One region of the Moritella sp. 36 genome, then DNA from elsewhere that is predicted to be linked to it. Evidence: predicted binding sites of a transcription regulator. Region 1 holds the regulator's gene; each other region holds the start of a gene.
The links. Region 1 encodes NrdR, which represses ribonucleotide reductase genes. Its sites were predicted from a motif close to AAACACNANATNTNGTGTTT; they were not measured.
Positions count from the first base shown of each region.

Region 1 (6,796 bases):
TCATTAATAGTTAAACTGATACCATCAATTGTAATTGAGCCTTTTTCAGCGATATAACGGGCTAATTCGTTCGGTGCTTGTAACCAATACTCAGTCGCACGACCAAGTTTACTGATCTTAACAATCTCAGCAACGCCATCGACATGGCCACTGACTAAGTGACCACCAAGACGCGTGCTTAAGGTTAATGCTTTTTCTAAGTTTACCTTATCACCAATACGGTAATGCGCAAAACCAGAGCGTTTAATCGTTTCTAATGACACATCTGCGCGGTATCCATTGCCGAGTAATTCAACAACAGTAAGGCATACGCCATTCGTCGCGATACTATCACCGAGTTTTACGTCACTTAAATCAAGATCACCACTATCAACAGTGATGCTCACATCGGCCCCTTTTGGGGTTAAACCTGTGAGTGTACCCACGGTTTCAATAATTCCTGTAAACATTAGTATTCCGGTTTTGCTGTAATTCGAAGATCGTCCCCGATCTGCGTGATATCGGTAAAGCTAAATGTAGGCACTTGCGCCATTTCAGTTAGCTCGCTTAATACTGCGAGTCCTCTGGCACTATCACCCATGAGCTTAGGTGCCAGATAAATAATTATCTCATCCACCAGCTTATTTTCAAGTAATGCGCCAGCCAGTGTCGCGCCTGCTTCAACCCACAGGTCATTAATATCCTGCTGGGCTAATACGGTCATTAACTGTTTTAGATCTATGTTATGGTGACTATCTTGCTCAATTTCAATTCGCGATACCGATTCATTCACTAATAACTGCTCGACAGCTGGATTTTCAGTCGCATCATTGACTATATTTTTAACACCATTAACTAATAGTATCTGACCGGGCTGTGAAAATAGCTTCAACTCACTATTTATTTTAGCAAGGTGTGTATCTAGTCGCCGATGATTATCCAGTACCACTCGTATTGGCTGACGTAGCTGTGGTTCTAATAACTCATCATGAGACAAAGACTTGTCTACTTGAATTAGTGGCTTATCTGTTTTAATTCGTGGATAGTCGGCTTGGCTTGCACCTAACTCACTATAACGCACATTAAGTGAAGCATTGTCCATAATAACCGTGCTGGCGGTCGATAAAATTGCACTGGCTTGTGCGCGGTATACTTGCACATCAGACCGTGCAGCAGGACCGGTGATCCATTTGCTCTCACCGTTTTTCAATGCTGTACGTCCGTCTAAGCTTGCCGCCATTTTTAAACGCACAAACGGACGTTGTTCCTGCATGCGTAAGATAAAACCAGGATTCAACGCATGCGCTTGCGTTGATAATAAACCGATCCGTACTTTAATGCCCGCCGCGATAAGGATCGCAATGCCATTACCTGCTACTTTCGGATTCGGATCGACCATAGCAATAACGACTTCATTTACGTTCGCATTAACCAAGGCTGCTGCGCAAGGGGGGGTACGACCATAATGACTACATGGTTCAAGCGTCACATAACAAGTGGCCCCCTGAGCATCATCACCTGCGATATTTAAAGCATGGATTTCAGCGTGAGCCTCGCCCGCACGTAAATGAAAACCTTCACCGATGACTTTGCCAGCTTTAACAAGCACACAGCCAACATTTGGATTCGGTGCCGTGGTAAAACGGCCTTTTTGTGCAAGTTCGAGCGCACGTTGCATATGCAAATGGTCAGTATCATTGAACTGACTAATGGATACAATTTCGTCCAATAGTAGATCTAGCTCGGCACGTGATTTGTTTGGCATAATCAATGAGGACTCAGATAACGGATTATTTGTCGAGCTTGGCGATTTCTTCATTAAATTCTTTTACATCTTCAAAAGAACGATAAACAGAAGCGAACCGTACATAAGCAACTTTATCGAGCTTTTTCAATACGTCCATCACCAGTTCACCCAAAAAGCTTGATTCAATTTCACGCTCACCAGTAGCTCTTAAACTCGATTTTATTTGATTAATACCGAGTTCAATCTGCTCTGCGGCAACCGGACGTTTTTCTAGCGCACGATAAATACCATTAACGAGTTTATCTTCGTTAAAAGGTTCACGTGTATCATCCGTTTTAATGATACGTGGCATCACTAATTCTGCAGTTTCAAAGGTAGTAAAACGTTCATGACATTTCGCACACTCACGGCGGCGGCGCACCTGATGGCCTTCAGCCACAAGACGAGAATCGATAACTTTAGTTTCAGTCGCAGAACAAAATGGACAGAACATAAACAATCCTATTGAATAATATTATTCTGAGTCTATCGTTAAATAGCAGGCGGGTACAGAAAAGTGAAGGTAATTTCGTGGAATTAATAAATAAGTTAACAGATTGTTGAATAATCAGTCGGTTTTCAATCACTCTTTTAATGAGATAAAAACCGACCAATATTTTAGGATTGCTTATTCTGCACTGCGGTTAACGTCATTGACAAACTGACTTGATACATCAATACCTTGTCTATCGAGTTGGCTCATTCCGGCCCGTGATAAGGGTAAGCGCGCATTGTGATTATAGCTTAGTCGACTTAACATTAACGCGGAATTAACCTGTTTTTCTGAAGGTTGTTTCACGTCATTCGATTTATGATCCCGACTGCTTATTTCACTTTCGATCGCTTTAATTTGATCGGCGCTCTGCGTTAATTCTTTATTTTTATCTGCCGCGCGGCCCTCTCCCTTCGCACGAGTAACAGACTCAGACTTAGCCAATTCAGCCACAGGGGTAATATCAGAACCAAGTTTCGCTCGGAATAACTTTTTATTAATCTCAGCTAAGAATTGATTCTGCATTTGTTCAGGTGTGACCTGCAACTTGTTATTACGACTTGATTCACTTTTTCTCACGACGAACACTGGTTCATCAATTGTTAGTTCTTTATCATTACGGTTTAACTTTTTGTTAATACCCGCTAAAAATATATTACTCGCTTTTGATTTTTTCTTACGCTTAATCTTCGCTATCGAACGAGATTCTACAACAGGTGATAATGTATCCATTTGATCAACTAATGGTTCATCAACGGCAACCATAGCTGAAGACACCACACTAGCGTCGACAGGCTCTAAGGTATATGTTGGTGCTGGAGACGTAAGTAAAGGTTTAGCATTAACAACGACGATAGGCCCAGAACTTGGAGATACTTGAGCAATTTCAGGTACATGTTGACGCTTTAATTTGTGCTGAATTTCAGCTAGGAATCTACTATGCTGTTGCTTTGCTTCAGTATTTTCAACAACGGTTGAATTTTTCGCTGTTGTGGATGCAAACTGTGTCGATGCAATAGCCTGTACATCATTGGTTTTTATCACTGCAGTACCATAAACACGCTTATGGACCCCTGCCATGAAGCTATTTCTAGGTAATTTATTCTTCGGTTTTATATGATGGTCTTCAATAATATTATTGGCCACAACAAGCGATTTTTCTTTTTCAAGCGCTTCTTTTTCCGCAATAGCGAGTGCACGTTGCTGCGCTTGCTGACGTAAAAGCTGTTGTTCAATTAAGACCAACTGAGGGTCAGTGCGCGTCAGAACCTTTTCAACTTGGCGTTCGACGTTCGCATGAGCAATAATATCTTCAAGCCCATCCAATAAGTTACTATTTTGGGTGGCTGATAAATCGTTTACGATATCATTCATTTCGACTGGCTTACGACTAGCGCGACTCTGTGCCGCATTTTTTTCCACAATCTGACGTGGAAACTGACTATAATGCATTGCACCATCGGTATCGCGCCAACTATATACTTTAGCAAATGTAGAATAGCTCATTGAACCACATACTAACGCTAATATTAACCGCTTATAATTTCTTATTGAATTCAGCATCATCCTTTATACCTCACTCTATTTATCGCCAAATTTGAGAATGCTATCTCAAGTGCTTATTCAGCTATTTATGTCACTATTCATCTATAACCACCGAACCGAACCGAAAACAAATGTTGCAAATATGTTAACATTTACAAGTGTAATTTAAAACTCCCTCATTCATTTTAATCTCGTAGGCTTCACAATTAAGAGATAAGAAATACTAACTACAATTAAATATAAGTGTATTCAATATGCGGTTAGCATCAGAGTAACGATTAGTTAGCTCTGCATTTTTACCATACTTACCACAATGTTCCTGCGCCATATCAACCACCTCTATCGTCTCAAATTGACCGAGTTGATATTCATAAGAAGCACCGTTTTCAGTTTTAGTTAATACATCAACTGAGCTACAGCCAATCATCGCAACAGCAAATGCTGCAATGCTTATCCTTTTACATATTTGCTCGGGTGTTTTTTTTACTGCATTTTTTAATAGAGGTTTATTCATCATATTTCCCATCCTTGGTCTATGAAACTGGATTAACCTGTTCGCTAACTGGCGCTCTATGACAGCTGATCATATGATCCTGAATCAATAATAAAGCATGGAAATAGTATGATTTAAGGTATTAGCTGGTATTGGAGGTGATAAGGGTATAAATGTTTAGGTATAAAAAAACCGTAAATGACACTTAAACCTTGATTCAAGTTAAGTGTCATTTACGGTTAACAAATTAATCGAATGTTTATAGACCCTGAGGTCTACACACCCAATTATTTGTGTACAGACTATTTATATACAGGGAATTCAGCACATAGCGCTTGTACGTTAGCACGTACCGTTGCAGCTACATCTTCATTACCGATGTTATCTAATACGTCGCACATCCAGCCAGCCAGTTCGCCAGCTTTATCTGCAGGGATACCACGGCGAGCCAGTGCAGGCGTACCGATACGTAGACCAGATGTAACAAATGGTGAACGTGGATCGTTTGGTACCGAGTTTTTGTTTACTGTGATATGTGCATTACCCAGTGCAGCATCTGCATCTTTACCTGAGTATTCTTTGCCAATCAGATCAACTAAGAATAGGTGATTTTCAGTACCGTTAGAAACGATCTTGAAACCACGTTCTTGTAATACTGCAACCATGCTTTTCGCACAATCAAGTACATTTTGTTGGTAAACCGCAAATTCAGGTTCCATCGCTTCTTTAAATGCAACCGCTTTAGCAGCGATAACGTGCATTAAAGGACCACCTTGACCACCAGGGAAGATTGCTGAGTTTAATTTTTTCTCAATCACTTCGTCTGCTTGCGCAAGGATCAGGCCACCACGTGGACCACCTAATGTTTTATGCGTCGTTGTTGTAACAACGTGTGCATGTTTCATTGGATTTGGATATAGATCAGCTGCAACTAAACCTGCAACGTGTGCCATATCAACGAATAGGAAAGCACCTACTTTATCAGCGATTTCACGGAATTTAGCCCAATCAACAACACCTGAGTACGCAGAGAAACCAGCAACAATCATTTTTGGTTGATGTTCAATTGCTAACGCTTCAACTTCAGCATAATCTAGCTCACCCGTTTCAGGATTAATACCGTACTGAACTGAGTTATAGATTTTACCCGAGAAGCTTACGCTTGCACCGTGTGTTAAATGACCACCATGAGCAAGGCTCATGCCTAGTACAGTATCACCTGGTTTAACTAATGCCATGTAAACTGCAGCATTTGCTTGTGAACCAGAGTGTGGTTGTACATTCGCGTAATCAGCACCAAACAATTGCTTAGCACGTTCGATTGCTAAAGACTCAGCAATATCAACATACTCACAACCGCCATAGTAGCGTTTGCCTGGGTAGCCTTCTGCATACTTATTTGTAAGCTGAGAGCCTTGAGCTTCCATTACGCGTGGGCTTGTATAGTTCTCTGAAGCAATAAGCTCGATATGATCTTCCTGACGAGTTACTTCTTGTGTCATTGCTGCCCATAATTCTGCATCATAGTCAGCTATATTCATATCACGTGTAAACATCCGTTTTCTCCTGATTGAGATAATACAAGTTGGTTTGTAAACTAAATTTCGGCCACATTGTAACGCGACTAATACCAAGTTCCTACAATAAAGACTTGAGAAAATTTCAATTTTGCGTGAAAAGACTGCATTTTAATTTAACTTTGATCAAAACTGACTTCTCGGTTAAATTTATTCGCTATAATACTACGCAATTACAGCACTCATACCCATTTGGAGAACACAATGGATGAACTAACCCAATTATGCCAAACCCGTTCAGAGATCTACTGGTGGCTTTCAAGCACACTTGCAACTGAATTATCTGATGAGCAACTGGGTCAATACCAGTCAGCTGAAGTCCAAAGTTTCTTGCAAGGCTTAGCAGCAACACCCGCGTTAACCGTTTCAGTTGAAAAGCTAATCAGTTCATTAGCGGCAGCAAACCTACGTAACGACGCACGTTTAGAATTATGTGCCGACTACGCACAAGTATTTTTAGGTAACAGTAAATCATCTGCGCCCCCGTATGAGTCTGTGTTCACTAGTGAAGAAGGTCACTTGATGCAAGAAGCGTATCAAAAAATGATTACGCTACTCGATAAGCACAACATCAATATCAGTGATAAATACAGCGAGCCAGCCGATCATATTGCGATTCAATTAGACTTCATGGGTAACTTGATCTTAAAAACCTTAGATTCGGAATCAGAAGCGCAGATCCGCGCTAACTTCGCAATGCAGCACGACTTTTTACAAACGCACTTACTTAACTGGTTAGGCGATTTTGAAATTAAGGTTAAAGACTGTGACAAATTTGGGTTTTATGCGGCGGTAGTAGAATTACTATTAGCATTCGCACAGCTAGATTCAGATTGGTTAGAAACTGAATTAGATTAATCTCTATTTAGATACAACAAAGGGCAGTAAACGGCCCTTTGTTTCATCACATTATAATTTCAAAC
Region 1 covers NZ_CP056120.1:727,382-734,177, reverse strand. Annotated here, with positions in the region: gene HWV03_RS03380 (riboflavin synthase) at 1-449, opposite strand, end outside; gene ribD (bifunctional diaminohydroxyphosphoribosylaminopyrimidine deaminase/5-amino-6-(5-phosphoribosylamino)uracil reductase RibD) at 449-1,744, opposite strand; gene nrdR (transcriptional regulator NrdR) at 1,770-2,219, opposite strand; gene HWV03_RS03365 (DUF4124 domain-containing protein) at 2,394-3,764, opposite strand; gene HWV03_RS03360 (hypothetical protein) at 4,027-4,320, opposite strand; gene glyA (serine hydroxymethyltransferase) at 4,599-5,852, opposite strand; gene torD (molecular chaperone TorD) at 6,078-6,731, shown strand.

Region 2 (6,796 bases), 1.3 Mb from region 1:
TGCAACCGCTGCAAGTGGTTCGGTTGTATAAGTAACCGTGCCACTTGAGAGCGTAGTGCGGCAAGCGCCACAATAGCCTTGACGGCACTGGTATTCAATTTGATGTCCAGTACGCTCAAGCGTATCAAGCAGGGAGCTATCTTGTGTTGAAACTTGATAGCGTCCTGAATCAGTTGTCAGCGTAATCGACATTATAGAACGAATGTACCTATGTCTGCGTGGTTGATTTCGGCGTTAATTTGACCAACTAAGTATGAGCTGATTTCAGACTCTTGTGGTGCAACTTGTACGTTATCAGACACTAACCAAGCATTGATCCACGGTAGTGGGTTACTTTTCACTTCAAATGCCGTTGGTAAGCCTACTGCTGCCATACGTGTATTGGTGATGTATTCGATGTAATCAGCAAGAATATCTTTATTCAAACCAATCATTGAACCATCTTTGAACAGATATTCTGCCCAGTCTTTTTCTTGTTGTGCTGCATCAGTAAAGATTTTCAGTGTTTCTTGGAAACATTCAATTGAGATCTCTTGCATTTCTGGATCGTCTTTACCGTCAGCCATCAAGTTTAGAATGTGCTGTGTACTGGTTAAATGCAATGCTTCATCACGGGCAATAAGCTTGATGATTTTAGCGTTACCTTCCATTAATTCACGTTCAGCGAACGCGAAAGAACATGCAAAACTAACATAGAAACGGATTGCTTCAAGCACGTTTACCGATACCATTGCTAGGTATAGCTTTTTCTTCACGGCACGTTGGTTAACAACAACTTTTTCACCGTTAATAACGTGTGTGCCTTCACCAAGTAGGTGTAGCTGCTGAGTCGCATGGATTAAGTCATCGTAATAACCAGCAATGTCTTTAGCACGCTTTAGAATTTCTTCATTAGCAACGATATCATCGAATACTTCTGATGGGTCATTCACGATATTACGAATAATGTGCGTGTATGAACGTGAGTGAATTGTTTCACTGAATGACCAGGTTTCAATCCATGTTTCTAGTTCTGGTAATGAAACCAATGGTAAAAAAGCAACGTTAGGTGAACGGCCTTGAATACTGTCTAATAATGTTTGGTATTTCAGATTACTGATGAAAATGTGTTTTTCATGATCAGGTAATTGCTGATAATCAATACGGTCCTTACTTACATCAACTTCTTCTGGGCGCCAAAAAAATGACAACTGACGTTCAATTAATTTTTCAAAAATTTCATGTTTTTGTTGGTCAAAACGGGCAACGTTAACAGGCTGGCCGAAAAACATTGGTTCTTTTAATTGATCATTTTTAGTTTGGCAAAAAGTAGTGTAACTCATTGGTCATCTCTATTTTATACATTAAATTGGCAGCCTAAGCTGCCAAATGAAAGGGCGTAGGTTTTTATATTGGTGTATGTAATTAGATTGTTTAGATCTTACATGCGCCGCCTTCACAGCCCTCGTCTTCTTTAACTACATCTACGTCTGATGCACCGTCACGTGTGTTATGGTAGTAAAGCGTCTTTAAGCCGTACTTATACGCTAACATCAGGTCCGTTAACAGCGTTGTCATCGGTACTTTTTGCCCCGGGAAACGTTGTGGATCATAGTTAGTGTTAGATGAAATCGCTTGGTCTACGAATTTCTGCATTAAACCAACAAGTTGTAAGTAACCCGTGTTATTTGGGATGTTCCAAAGTAGTTCGTAGTTATCACGCAGATTCTCGTAATCAGGTACCACTTGTTTCAAGATACCGTCTTTACTTGCTTTAATACTGATTAAACCACGTGGTGGCTCAATACCATTTGTCGCATTTGAAATCTGGCTTGATGTTTCTGATGGCATCAATGCTGTTAGTGTTGAGTTACGTAAGCCGTGTTCTTTAATTTCGCTACGTAATGTTTCCCAATCTAGGTGTAACTCTTCATCACAAATTTCATCTAACGCTGACTTATACGTATCAATTGGTAAGATACCTTGTGCGTAAGTTGTTTCGTTAAATGCTAAACACGGACCTTGTTCTTTCGACAGGTTCATTGACGCTTTTAATAGGTAGAATTGAATTGCTTCAAATGTCTTATGCGTTAGGTTGTTTGCGCTACCGTCTGAGTATTTAACACCGTTTTTCGCTAGGTAGTATGCGTAGTTAATCACACCTATACCTAATGAACGACGCGCCATTGTTGACTTTTCAGCCGCAGGCATAGGATAGTCTTGGTAATCAAGTAAGCTATCTAGTGCGCGAACTGCAAGGTCTGCAAGGTTTTCTAATTCACTTAGGTCTTTAATTGCACCAAGGTTGAACGCTGATAATGTACATAGCGCAATTTCACCACTTTCATCACCAGGGTGTTGCATTGGTTTTGTTGGTAATGCAATTTCAAGACATAAGTTACTTTGTCTTACAGGCGCAACCGCTGGGTTGAACGGGCTGTGTGTATTACAGTGATCTACATGTTGAATGTAGATACGACCAGTACTTGCACGCTCTTGCATTACTAAAGCAAACAGTTCGCTGGCTTTAATTGTTTGCTTACGAATTGATGGGTCTTGTTCATAAAGTGTGTACAGACGCTCAAATTCATCCTGATCTTGGAAGAATGCATCATACAAACCATCAACATCTGATGGGCTGAATAAGCTAATGTCTTTGTTATCAATTAAGCGTTGGTACATTAAACGGTTAATTTGCACGCCATAGTCAAGGTGACGCACACGGTTTTCTTCAACACCACGGTTGTTCTTAAGTACTAATAGTGATTCAACCTCTAAGTGCCATAATGGATAGAATAATGTTGCTGCACCACCACGTACGCCGCCTTGTGAGCAAGATTTAACAGCTGTCTGGAAGTGCTTGTAGAATGGGATACAACCAGTGTGGAATGCTTCACCACCACGGATTGAGCTACCTAGGGCACGAATACGACCTGCATTGATACCGATACCAGCACGTTGCGATACATATTTAACAATAGAGTTAGATACTGCATTGATAGAATCTAGGCTATCGTCACACTCAATCAGTACACACGAACTGAATTGACGAGTAGGGGTACGAACACCCGCCATGATTGGTGTCGGTAGTGAAATTTTAAACGTTGACGTTGCTTCGTAGAAACGACGAATGTAGTCCATACGAACAGATTTATCATAAGTCGCGAATAAACTCGCTGCCACTAAGATATATAGAAATTGTGGGCTTTCGAAGATGTCACCAGAAATACGGTTTTGTAGTAGGTATTTACCTTCTAACTGCTTAATTGCACCATAAGAGAAGTTCATGTCACGCCAGTGATCAACTAACTCATCCATTTCTGCGAATTCTTCCGCGGTGTAATCTGCAAGTAGGTGTGCATCATAGCGAAGCGCATCAACATTGAGTTTTACGTGCTCATAAAGCGCAGGTGGTTCAAATTGACCGTATGCTTTCTTGCGTAGGTGGAAGACGGCTAAACGCGCAGACAGATATTGGTAATCTGGTGCTTCTTCACTAATTAAATCAGCTGCAGCTTTGATCATGGTCTCATGTATATCTTCAGTACGTATGCCGTCATAAAACTGGATGTGAGATTTTAACTCAACCAGTGAAACAGATACATTATTCAACCCTTTGGCTGCCCATTTGATCACGCGGTGGATCTTTTCAAGATCGATCGTTTCTTGCTTACCGCTGCGTTTTGTAACTAGTAAATTCTTATTCATTTAGCTGACTGACCTTAAAACAATGTTAAGAACATTTCCACCAACACTAGTATTGATATTCTTGTTAATACACAAGATGTAGTGTTGTCCTGTATTTATGCATACAAGATAGTGTGATAATCGTGTTTTGGCAAGTAGCACTAAACTGAACAACATGTGGATAATTTAGTGAGTTAGTGGCGACTTTCATTCTGGCCTCAGTGATCAATTACGGTTAGCAAAAATCAACAGTAAAAGTGAAAAAAAAAAGAAAAAAAAGTGTTGCCAAGGTTGTGAGGAGATCCTCAATAATTTTGATTATATTTACAGCTAATTCGATTATAAAACTACCACGCAAGTACTAATTTATTATTTTTTGAGCTGGCTGTTATTGCAAACAATACCGTCATTTTATACGCAGTAAGTTTCATATTACCTATAAAGTAGATAACTTTGTTTGCGCGTGTTGATTAGAGTAGGCCCAGTTATTTGGGTTAAATGACTGTAAATGGCTATATAGAGGTAGTGAATTTAAAGCAGGAAAAAAGGTGTTGAGTTATTTACCTAACAGCAAAGGCGCTGTTAGGTAAAAGGAGAATTATATTAATTGTTACATTAATCGATAAGCTGTGTGTGTAGCATATAGTTAACGTCAACATTCTCGCCTAGCTTGAACTGGTCTACTAATGGAATGTAATGCAGGCCAGTCATGTGGTGACAGAATAGACCCGATTGATCAACCCAATGTAATAGCTCTGATGGACGAATAAATTTCTTATGGTCATGGGTCCCGTTAGGCATCATTTTTAAGACTTTCTCAGCACCAACAATCATAAACAAATACGATTTTAAATTACGATTGATTGTCGAGAAGAATACATGGCCACCTGGTTTTACAAGACGCATGCAAGCGTTAATCACAGAACCAGGGTCAGGCACGTGTTCTAGCATTTCCATACAAGTGATCACATCAAAGCTGTTTGGTTGCTCTTCAGCTAACTCTTCAATTAATACTTGACGGTATTCAACTTCAGTACCAGATTCAAGCGCATGCAATTTTGCCACATTGAGGGGTTCTTTACCCATATCAACACCCAGCGCTTTTGCACCACGGCGAGCCATGCTCTCAGTTAAGATCCCGCCGCCACAGCCAACATCAAGAACTCTCTTGCCAAATAAGCCGCCACAGCGCTCATCAATGTAATCTAAGCGTAATGGATTGATTTGATGTAATGGCTTGAAGTCACCAGCTGGATCCCACCAACGACTGGCCATGGCTTCAAATTTAGCGATTTCCTGTTTATCTACATTCATACAATGTCTTCTTGATACGTTAATAAGGTGAAAAGTAATAAGGTGAAACATAAAAATATGGGCATAGTATATAACGAGAAAACGATTTCAGAAGTATTATTTATAGATGAGTGAATAAATAGCTAATAAAATTGTATTCAAGTGAGTTAATTTTCTTATATATTGTATTTGCTGGTAAATATTATGCTAGAATGCTTTCTCTAAAAAATATAATAGAAAGCACTTTAAAACTTAGGGGTAAAGGCTTATATGAGTAATTTAGCCACAGAAATCACACCTATCAATATTGAAGAAGAATTAAAAAATTCCTATTTAGATTACGCTATGAGCGTTATTGTTGGTCGTGCTCTTCCTGATGTTCGCGATGGTTTGAAGCCAGTTCATCGCCGCGTTTTATTCGCGATGAACGAATTGAAGAATGATTGGAACAAACCATATAAAAAATCAGCACGTGTTGTTGGTGACGTAATCGGTAAATATCACCCACACGGTGATACAGCTGTTTATGACACTATTGTACGTATGGCGCAGCCTTTCTCTTTGCGCTACATGCTTGTTGATGGTCAAGGTAACTTCGGTTCTGTTGACGGTGATTCTGCAGCCGCAATGCGTTATACCGAAATCAGAATGTCAAAAATCGCGCATGAATTACTTGCTGATTTAGACAAGGAAACGGTAGATTTCGTACCTAACTATGATGGTACTGAATTTATTCCGGAAGTTATGCCTACACGTATCCCTAACCTATTGGTTAATGGTTCGTCAGGTATTGCCGTGGGTATGGCAACGAATATCCCACCTCATAATTTAAATGAGGTTATCAATGGTTGTTTAGCATTAATTCAAAATCCAGACCTAAGTCTTGAAGAATTAATGGAATACATTCCAGGCCCAGATTTCCCAACGAACGGTATCATTAATGGCAAAGCGGGCATTGAGCAAGCTTACCGTACTGGTCGTGGTAAAGTTCATATCCGAGCTCGCGCCGATATTGAAACCAATGACCGTGGTCGTGAAACGATTGTTGTTCATGAACTACCGTACCAAGTAAACAAAGCACGTTTGATTGAACGTATTGCTGAGTTTGTAAAAGATAAGAAAATTGAAGGCATCAGTGCCCTACGCGATGAATCTGATAAAGATGGTATGCGTATGGTCGTTGAAGTTAAGCGTGACGCGGTGGGCGAAGTTGTATTAAACAACCTCTACGCTCAAACGCAAATGCAAGTTGTATTCGGTATCAACATGGTTGCACTGATCGACAAGCAACCAAAAATCTTTACTTTAAAAGAAATGCTAGATGCGTTCTTACGCCATCGTCGTGAAGTTGTTACACGTCGTACAGTATTTGAACTGCGTAAAGCTCGTGAACGTGCTCATATCCTTGAGTCGCTAGCGATTGCATTAGCAAATATTGATGACATCATTGCGCTAATTAAGCAATCAGCAACATCTGCAGAAGCAAAACAAGCCTTGATCAGCCGCGGCTGGCAGTTAGGTGATGTAGCTACAATGCTAGAGCGTGCTGGTGATGATGCTGCGCGTCCTGAATGGTTAGAACCTGAGTACGGTATTCGTGAAGGTTCGTATTTCTTAACAGAGATACAAGCACAAGCGATCTTAGACTTACGTTTACACAAACTAACAGGTCTAGAACACGAGAAAATTCTTAACGAATACAAAGAACTACTCGAAGTTATTGCTGAACTATTACATATTCTTAATACGCCTTCGCGTTTACTAGAAGTTATCACTGAAGAGCTACAAGCTTCAAAAGATGCCTTTGGTGACGAACGTCGTACCGAGATTTCGGCAA
Region 2 covers NZ_CP056120.1:2,005,534-2,012,329, forward strand. Annotated here, with positions in the region: gene yfaE (class I ribonucleotide reductase maintenance protein YfaE) at 1-192, opposite strand, end outside; gene nrdB (class Ia ribonucleoside-diphosphate reductase subunit beta) at 192-1,322, opposite strand; gene nrdA (class 1a ribonucleoside-diphosphate reductase subunit alpha) at 1,414-3,687, opposite strand; gene ubiG (bifunctional 2-polyprenyl-6-hydroxyphenol methylase/3-demethylubiquinol 3-O-methyltransferase UbiG) at 4,282-4,980, opposite strand; gene gyrA (DNA topoisomerase (ATP-hydrolyzing) subunit A) at 5,230-6,796, shown strand, end outside.
Region 2: the regulator NrdR is predicted to act here: its motif matches at 3,755-3,774, upstream of nrdA (class 1a ribonucleoside-diphosphate reductase subunit alpha).

Region 3 (6,796 bases), 2.3 Mb from region 1:
GCCTGCGAAAATTAGCGCAAGCGATATTTCAATCTACTTTCAACCTTAACTTTCAACCTTAACTATCAATCTTAACCATTAATCTTAACTATTAATCTTAACTATCAAATTGGACTTGTTTACATGGATACTATTGTCTTTCTCGACCGCTCTACGATCCCAGAACACATTACGATCCCTAAACCTGATGTTGATTGCCAATGGCATGAGTATGCGACAACAACATCGGAGCAAGTGATTGAACGGCTGCAAAATGCAAGCATTGTCATTACTAATAAAGTCATTTTAAATATGCAGGTATTAAGTCAGTGCCCACAATTAAAAATGATTGCCGTAGCGGCGACTGGCACCAACAACATTGACTTAGATTATTGTCGTCAGCACAACATCACCGTCAGTAACATCCAAGGTTATGCCACCAACTCCGTACCTGAACATGTATTAGCCATGATGTTTGCACTAAAACGAAATCTTGTCGGTTACCATCAAGATATTCAAGCCGGTGTTTGGCAGCAGCAAAAGCAGTTCTGCTTTTTTAGCCACCCCATTTCTGATATTGCGGGCGCTACGATTGGTATTATTGGTAAAGGCAGCCTCGGTAATGCTGTTGCAGCGTTGGCCAAAGCAGTCGGCATGACGGTACTTTTTGCTGAGCGTAAAGGTGCGAATGAGTGTCGTAAAGGCTACAGCCCATTTGAACTTGTCTTACAACAAGCGGATGTACTGACACTGCATTGCCCACTTGCAGAACAAACGCACAATATCATCGGCAGTGACGAATTTAAGCTAATGAAGAGTACGAGCATTTTGATTAACGCCGGACGTGGTGGTCTGGTTGATGAGGTGGCGTTAGTGGAGGCATTATATAGCCAACAAATTGCTGGCGCAGGTGTTGATGTATTTACCCAAGAGCCTGCTGATGATAATAATCCCCTAATCGCTAATGCACATCTGCCTAATCTTATATTAACGCCGCATGTCGCTTGGGGATCGGATTCTGCTATTCAGACATTATCCAACCAGCTTATTGCCAATATAAATGCCTTTATTGCAGGAACACCACAAAACCAGTGTCGTTAGTTAGACAGCCAATATCGGCAATCTTGCGCTTTCAAGAAGTCTTCAGCAAACTCACCTTGTAATAACGCAATGGTTGCCAGCATCCCCGCTTGCACACAGTTTTGGGCATAGACAGTCACTTGAGCAGGACCACCAGTAATAGGGTAGCCAGTCTTGGGGTTCAGGATATGACTATAACGTTGACCATCGACTTCAATATAGCGCTGACTATTACCACTACTTGCAAGGCCTCCTTGGACTAAGCTAACCATAAGCTTACTTTCGCCAAGATGCTGTGGATTTTCTATCGCGACTTGCCAAGCGTCACCATTACAGCGTGATTTATTGACATAAATATCACCACCAAAGTTAACCAAAAATGCGTTATCGGTTTGTTGCTGCAATAGCCGAGCGACTTTATCGACCGCGTATTCTTTACCAATACCACCCAAGTCAATTTTCATGTCTTTGGGTAAATGTAATAACGGTTCATTCCAGTTTGCTTTTTGCCAACCAATATTCGGTAACAGCGCTTTAATACCTGCGTCACTGGGAAGTTGAGTTTGTTGCTTAAAATGCCAGAGTTTACCTAATACACCAGAGCTGATATCAAATAAACCATCACTGAGTTGAAAACATAAATCAGCTAAATTAATAAGCCGTGTCGTTTCTTCATCTACCGAGATGGTTTCATCAGCAGAGCTATTAAGGCGGGCAATAATATTATCATCACGAAAACGACTGTATTTTAGTTCAATGCGTTTTGCTTCTGCATATGCTTGCGCAGTAAGGCTATACGCTTTAGCTTCATCTAGGTTATCTAATAAGATCTGACAAGGACTGGCCATGACGGTAAACTCACCGAGCCAATAGCCTGATTTTCGTTTTAAGGTAAAGGCTTTTTTTGAAGTATCGCCTTGCTGTAAAAGGTTGTCTTTGTTTAATAGATCGTCTTTTTTCAAACTTTATACCTGCTCATATAAACATTAAAAACGGTATTAAAAACGATAGAAGCTCTGTATCATGATGGCGCTTTTATCTGGATAAATATCTAATCCCGCCATACCATCTCCTTTCGCTAACCCATCATCACCCGATACCTGAGTAAGGTAGTATTCAAGCCGTACACTGAATTCATTACCCGCGATCGGGAAACCATATTTAAGCCCGATAGTATAAGTTTGTAACTCACCCAAACGATAATCGGCAGTCATATATTCCGGTATTGGCTGACCTTTATCAAGATAGACACGATAAAAATTAGCTGCTTGCTGGCAATAATAACGGAGATGCGGTTCAATAAAATGTTGGTTTGAAAGTTGAACTCGCCATTTACTGTCAATCGTATGTGAGGCTATTCCCCAGTCATCCCAAAAATAACGATAACTAACATCAAGCACTTGGCCAGATGGCTGTATATTGTATTTAGTACGCCAAAATAAACTCTGCTTAGTGCGCTGATCGGGGCGATTTTCATAAACATAATTATTCGCCCACCCATTACTATCAACCACCGACAAGATTTTAAAGGGGTCAGTTTGATAACCATTCACATCACTAATCGAATAGTTTAATTGCATCAATGTTTGACGGTCAATCACTTGCGTTAAACCAAAGAGCAAATCAAGGGTTTGCTTGGTATCAGAGTCCGTTAAACGGTTGTTAGGATCATCAACCGAAACACCAGGGTTTGGGATGCTACCTTCAGGGTCAATAGTATCGTAGGCATAAGCAAAGCCGAGAGATGCAGTGGTATTACGCTTATTAAAATCACGCGCCAGCGCACTATTGATCGACAAGGCAAGGTAATCATATTCTTTAGACAGATATGCTCCGCCAGAATACAACCAAAGGCGACTTAACTGTTGTTGGTATTGGGTACTCAGTGCAACCCGCGTATCATGAAAAGTATCATCCAGCGGAGTATCACTTGCAGCCGTAATATAACTGCCATTACCTGACGGACGGGTAAATGTTTGCGCTTTATTTTGTGCAACCGCGCCATTAGGTGAAGCACCAGTAAGTACATCAATAATGCCTTTAAGATTAATACTGCGCTCGTCATCAATTTGCTTAGTGAGGGAAAGTGCTCCCTCATAGGCTTGCACTTGATGATCACTCTCAGCATAAATCAACAGACCTGCATCAACATCCCAACTGCCTAATTCTGACGGCTGAGCTGTCACAGGCGCAGCAAGTGCACAGCTGGCAGCTGCTAACGTTATCGAAATATTGGTGAAGGTTTTTCCTTTTAGTTGCATCCACAGCCCCCACCAGCAAAATTACCGCCACCGCTAGAGCCTTCTTTACTAAAATAAGTGTGGTCGTCAAACCCTATTTCCATCGGGTTATCTGCAAGCTGCATTTCTGGTTTCGCTAACAAGTCTCGTTCCCAAGGTGTAACGCCGAGTGAGGAGCAAGCAGTTAAACTCAATACACTAGCCAATAATAAAATCCGTCTCATAAGGCATCTCCACAACTAATTAACTCCAGTAACAGCTAGGTCTAAGGTAATAGCGACAAGATCTCAGCTTCGTATTTATCTAGCTCCGCCAATCTAAAGCCGATATGCTTATACACAATTTCGCCCTTCTTATTAAGTATAAACGAATTAGGCAATCCCATTATTTCATACTGTTCAGCGACAACACCTTGCGGATCAAATGCGATAGTTAATTTGTTTGGATAACGTTGCAAAAATTTGGTCGCTAAAATAGATTCTTGATCCATATTAATCGCAATCACTACAAAGCCTTTTTCACCGTACTTTTCAACCATTTCATCCATCCACGGAAATGAACGAATACAGGGCGTACACCAGGATGCCCAAAAATCAACTAATACTACCTTTCCGCGGTAGTCTTCAAGGTTCACTTGGGTATTATCGATACCAGGTAATACAAATGTCGGCGCTTGGGTCTCTTTACTTTCAGTAACACTAGCGGTATTTTCAGCAAAAATGGTCGTCGAAAAAAATAAACTGGTAACAACAGAGACGGCAATAAAAAAAGAACGAATTCGGTTATAGATACATGGATTCATAAGCTTAGATCCCAAAAAGATGAGTAAGTGTGCGGCTATAGTAATGAAGTTTGCAGAGGATTAGTGAAAAGAATGTCGAAAATGGGATATAAAAAAACGCTAACCGACTACTTTTAACGAGTAATCGATTAGCGTTCTCTTGAATGGATGGCGGAGGAGGAGAGATTTGAACTCTCGAGGAGCTATTAACCCCTGCTGGTTTTCAAGACCAGTGCATTCGGCCACTCTGCCACCCCTCCGCAGCAATGGAGCAGATATTAGAATAAGCTCCCGGACTTGTAAAGCTTTTTATCTCGTCACTATATCACTGCTCACTTTACGTTTAAATATCGCTTAAAAAGCAACTTACAAGTAAAACCAGTTTGTTTATTGATCGACAATACAGTCCTGATAAATCCAAGTGAAGCCTTAATAATTTTTGATCTAAATCAATACAAAAAAAGTAAACTTAAAGCCTAATGCACTACATATTGTGTCTAATGTTTAAAATTAACCCACATATAGTGTGGGTGTATAATGTCATTGTTTATTTAAGGAGTATTTTGTGGATCTATTTGTCATTAAACGAGATGGTTGTCGTGTGCCGTTTAACATTCAATGCATACAAAACGCCATTTTCGCAGCGGCTAAATCAGTGCAACAAGAAAGTCGTCATTATGCGGCAGAAATGGCGAATAAGGTTCATCAAATACTGATCCAACAAGATGTATCCAGTGAACATGCAATCGAAATCCATACGATTCAAAACACCGTTGAAGATGTGTTGATGCAAGAAAGCAACAAACTCATTGCCCGCGCTTATATCGAGTATCGTCATCAGCGCGATATTGCCCGTGAAACGCAAAGCATTCTGACCAATGAGATCAAAGGGCTTATTGAACAAAGTAACGAATCACTGCTTAATGAAAATGCCAATAAAGATAGCAAAGTGATCCCTACTCAGCGCGATTTACTGGCGGGAATTGTCGCGAAACATTATGCCAAGCAGCATATCTTACCACGCGATATTGTCCATGCGCATGAGTCTGGCGATATTCATTATCATGATCTTGATTACGCCCCTTTTTTCCCAATGTTTAACTGTATGCTGATCGACCTTGATGGCATGTTAACGCATGGTTTTAAAATGGGTAACGCTGAGATTGAAACACCTAAATCCATTACTACGGCAACGGCAGTCACCGCACAGATTATTGCACAAGTGGCTAGTCATATTTATGGTGGTACCACAATCAACCGTATTGATGAGATTTTAGCGCCATATGTCACCGCAAGTTTTAACAAAAACACAATTTTAGCTGAAGAGTGGGCGATCCCTAATAAAGAAGAGTTTGCTCGTTCACGCACTGAAAAAGAATGTTACGATGCATTCCAGTCGTTAGAATACGAAGTAAATACCTTACATACAGCTAACGGGCAAACACCTTTTGTGACTTTTGGTTTTGGTTTAGGTACAAGTTGGGAAGCTCGCTTGATCCAACAGTCAATCCTTAAAAACCGTATTGCGGGTTTAGGTAAGAATCATAAAACCGCTGTTTTTCCAAAACTGGTCTTTGCGATCAAAGATGGTTTAAACCATAAATCTGCCGATGCAAACTACGATATTAAGCAGCTTGCGCTTGAGTGTGCAAGTAAACGTATGTATCCAGATATTTTAAATTACGACCAAGTAGTAAAAGTTACGGGGTCATTTAAAACACCCATGGGTTGCCGTAGTTTCTTAGGAAACTATGAAGAGCAAGGTGAATTAGTACATGAAGGCCGTAATAACTTAGGTGTCGTCAGCCTTAATTTACCGCGTATCGCTATTCAAGCAAACGGTGATGAATCGCGATTCTATCAATTACTCGATGAACGCTTAATCCTGTGTAAACGCGCGCTGGAAACTCGCATCTCTCGCCTTAAAGGTGTCAAAGCGCGTGTTGCGCCAATCTTGTATATGGAAGGTGCTTGCGGTGTTCGTCTGCAAGAAGATGATGACGTATTAGAAATTTTCAAACATGGTCGTGCATCTATTTCTCTAGGCTACATAGGTTTACACGAAGCAATCAATGCACTATTTGGCAATAAAACACACCCTTTTAATAGTAAAACATTGCAACAAAAAGCCATTGCGATGCTTACCCATATAAAATCTATTACAGAGCTGTGGACTACTGAAACGGGTTACGCATTTAGTTTATATGCAACACCGAGTGAAAATCTGTGTAGTCGTTTTGCTAAATTAGACAAAATCACCTTTGGTGATATCACGGATGTGACAGATAAGGGGTATTACACCAACAGCTTCCACCTAGATGTTGAGAAGCAAGCGAATCCATATGACAAAATTGATTTTGAGATGCCCTATCCTACTATTAGTAGCGGTGGTTTTATCTGCTACGGTGAATATCCAAATATGCAGCACAACATTGAGGCATTAGAAAACGTTTGGGATTACAGCTATTCACGCGTTCCTTATTACGGTACTAATACACCTATTGATGAATGTTACGAGTGTGACTATACCGGTGAGTTCGAATGTACCAGTAGAGGGTTCACCTGCCCTAAATGCGGAAATAACGATATTGCAAAGGTATCTGTTACCCGTCGCGTATGTGGTTATTTAGGCAGTCCAGATGCACGTCCTTTTAATGAAGGTAAACAGGAAGAAGTAAAACGCCGCGTTAAACATTTATAAATCATTCAATTTTTA
Region 3 covers NZ_CP056120.1:3,489,514-3,496,309, forward strand. Annotated here, with positions in the region: gene HWV03_RS15400 (D-2-hydroxyacid dehydrogenase) at 124-1,080, shown strand; gene HWV03_RS15405 (FAD:protein FMN transferase) at 1,077-2,021, opposite strand; gene HWV03_RS15410 (DUF3570 domain-containing protein) at 2,058-3,320, opposite strand; gene HWV03_RS15415 (DUF4266 domain-containing protein) at 3,311-3,523, opposite strand; gene HWV03_RS15420 (TlpA family protein disulfide reductase) at 3,565-4,101, opposite strand; tRNA gene HWV03_RS15425 (tRNA-Ser) at 4,250-4,340, opposite strand; gene nrdD (anaerobic ribonucleoside-triphosphate reductase) at 4,646-6,781, shown strand.
Region 3: the regulator NrdR is predicted to act here: its motif matches at 4,560-4,579, upstream of nrdD (anaerobic ribonucleoside-triphosphate reductase).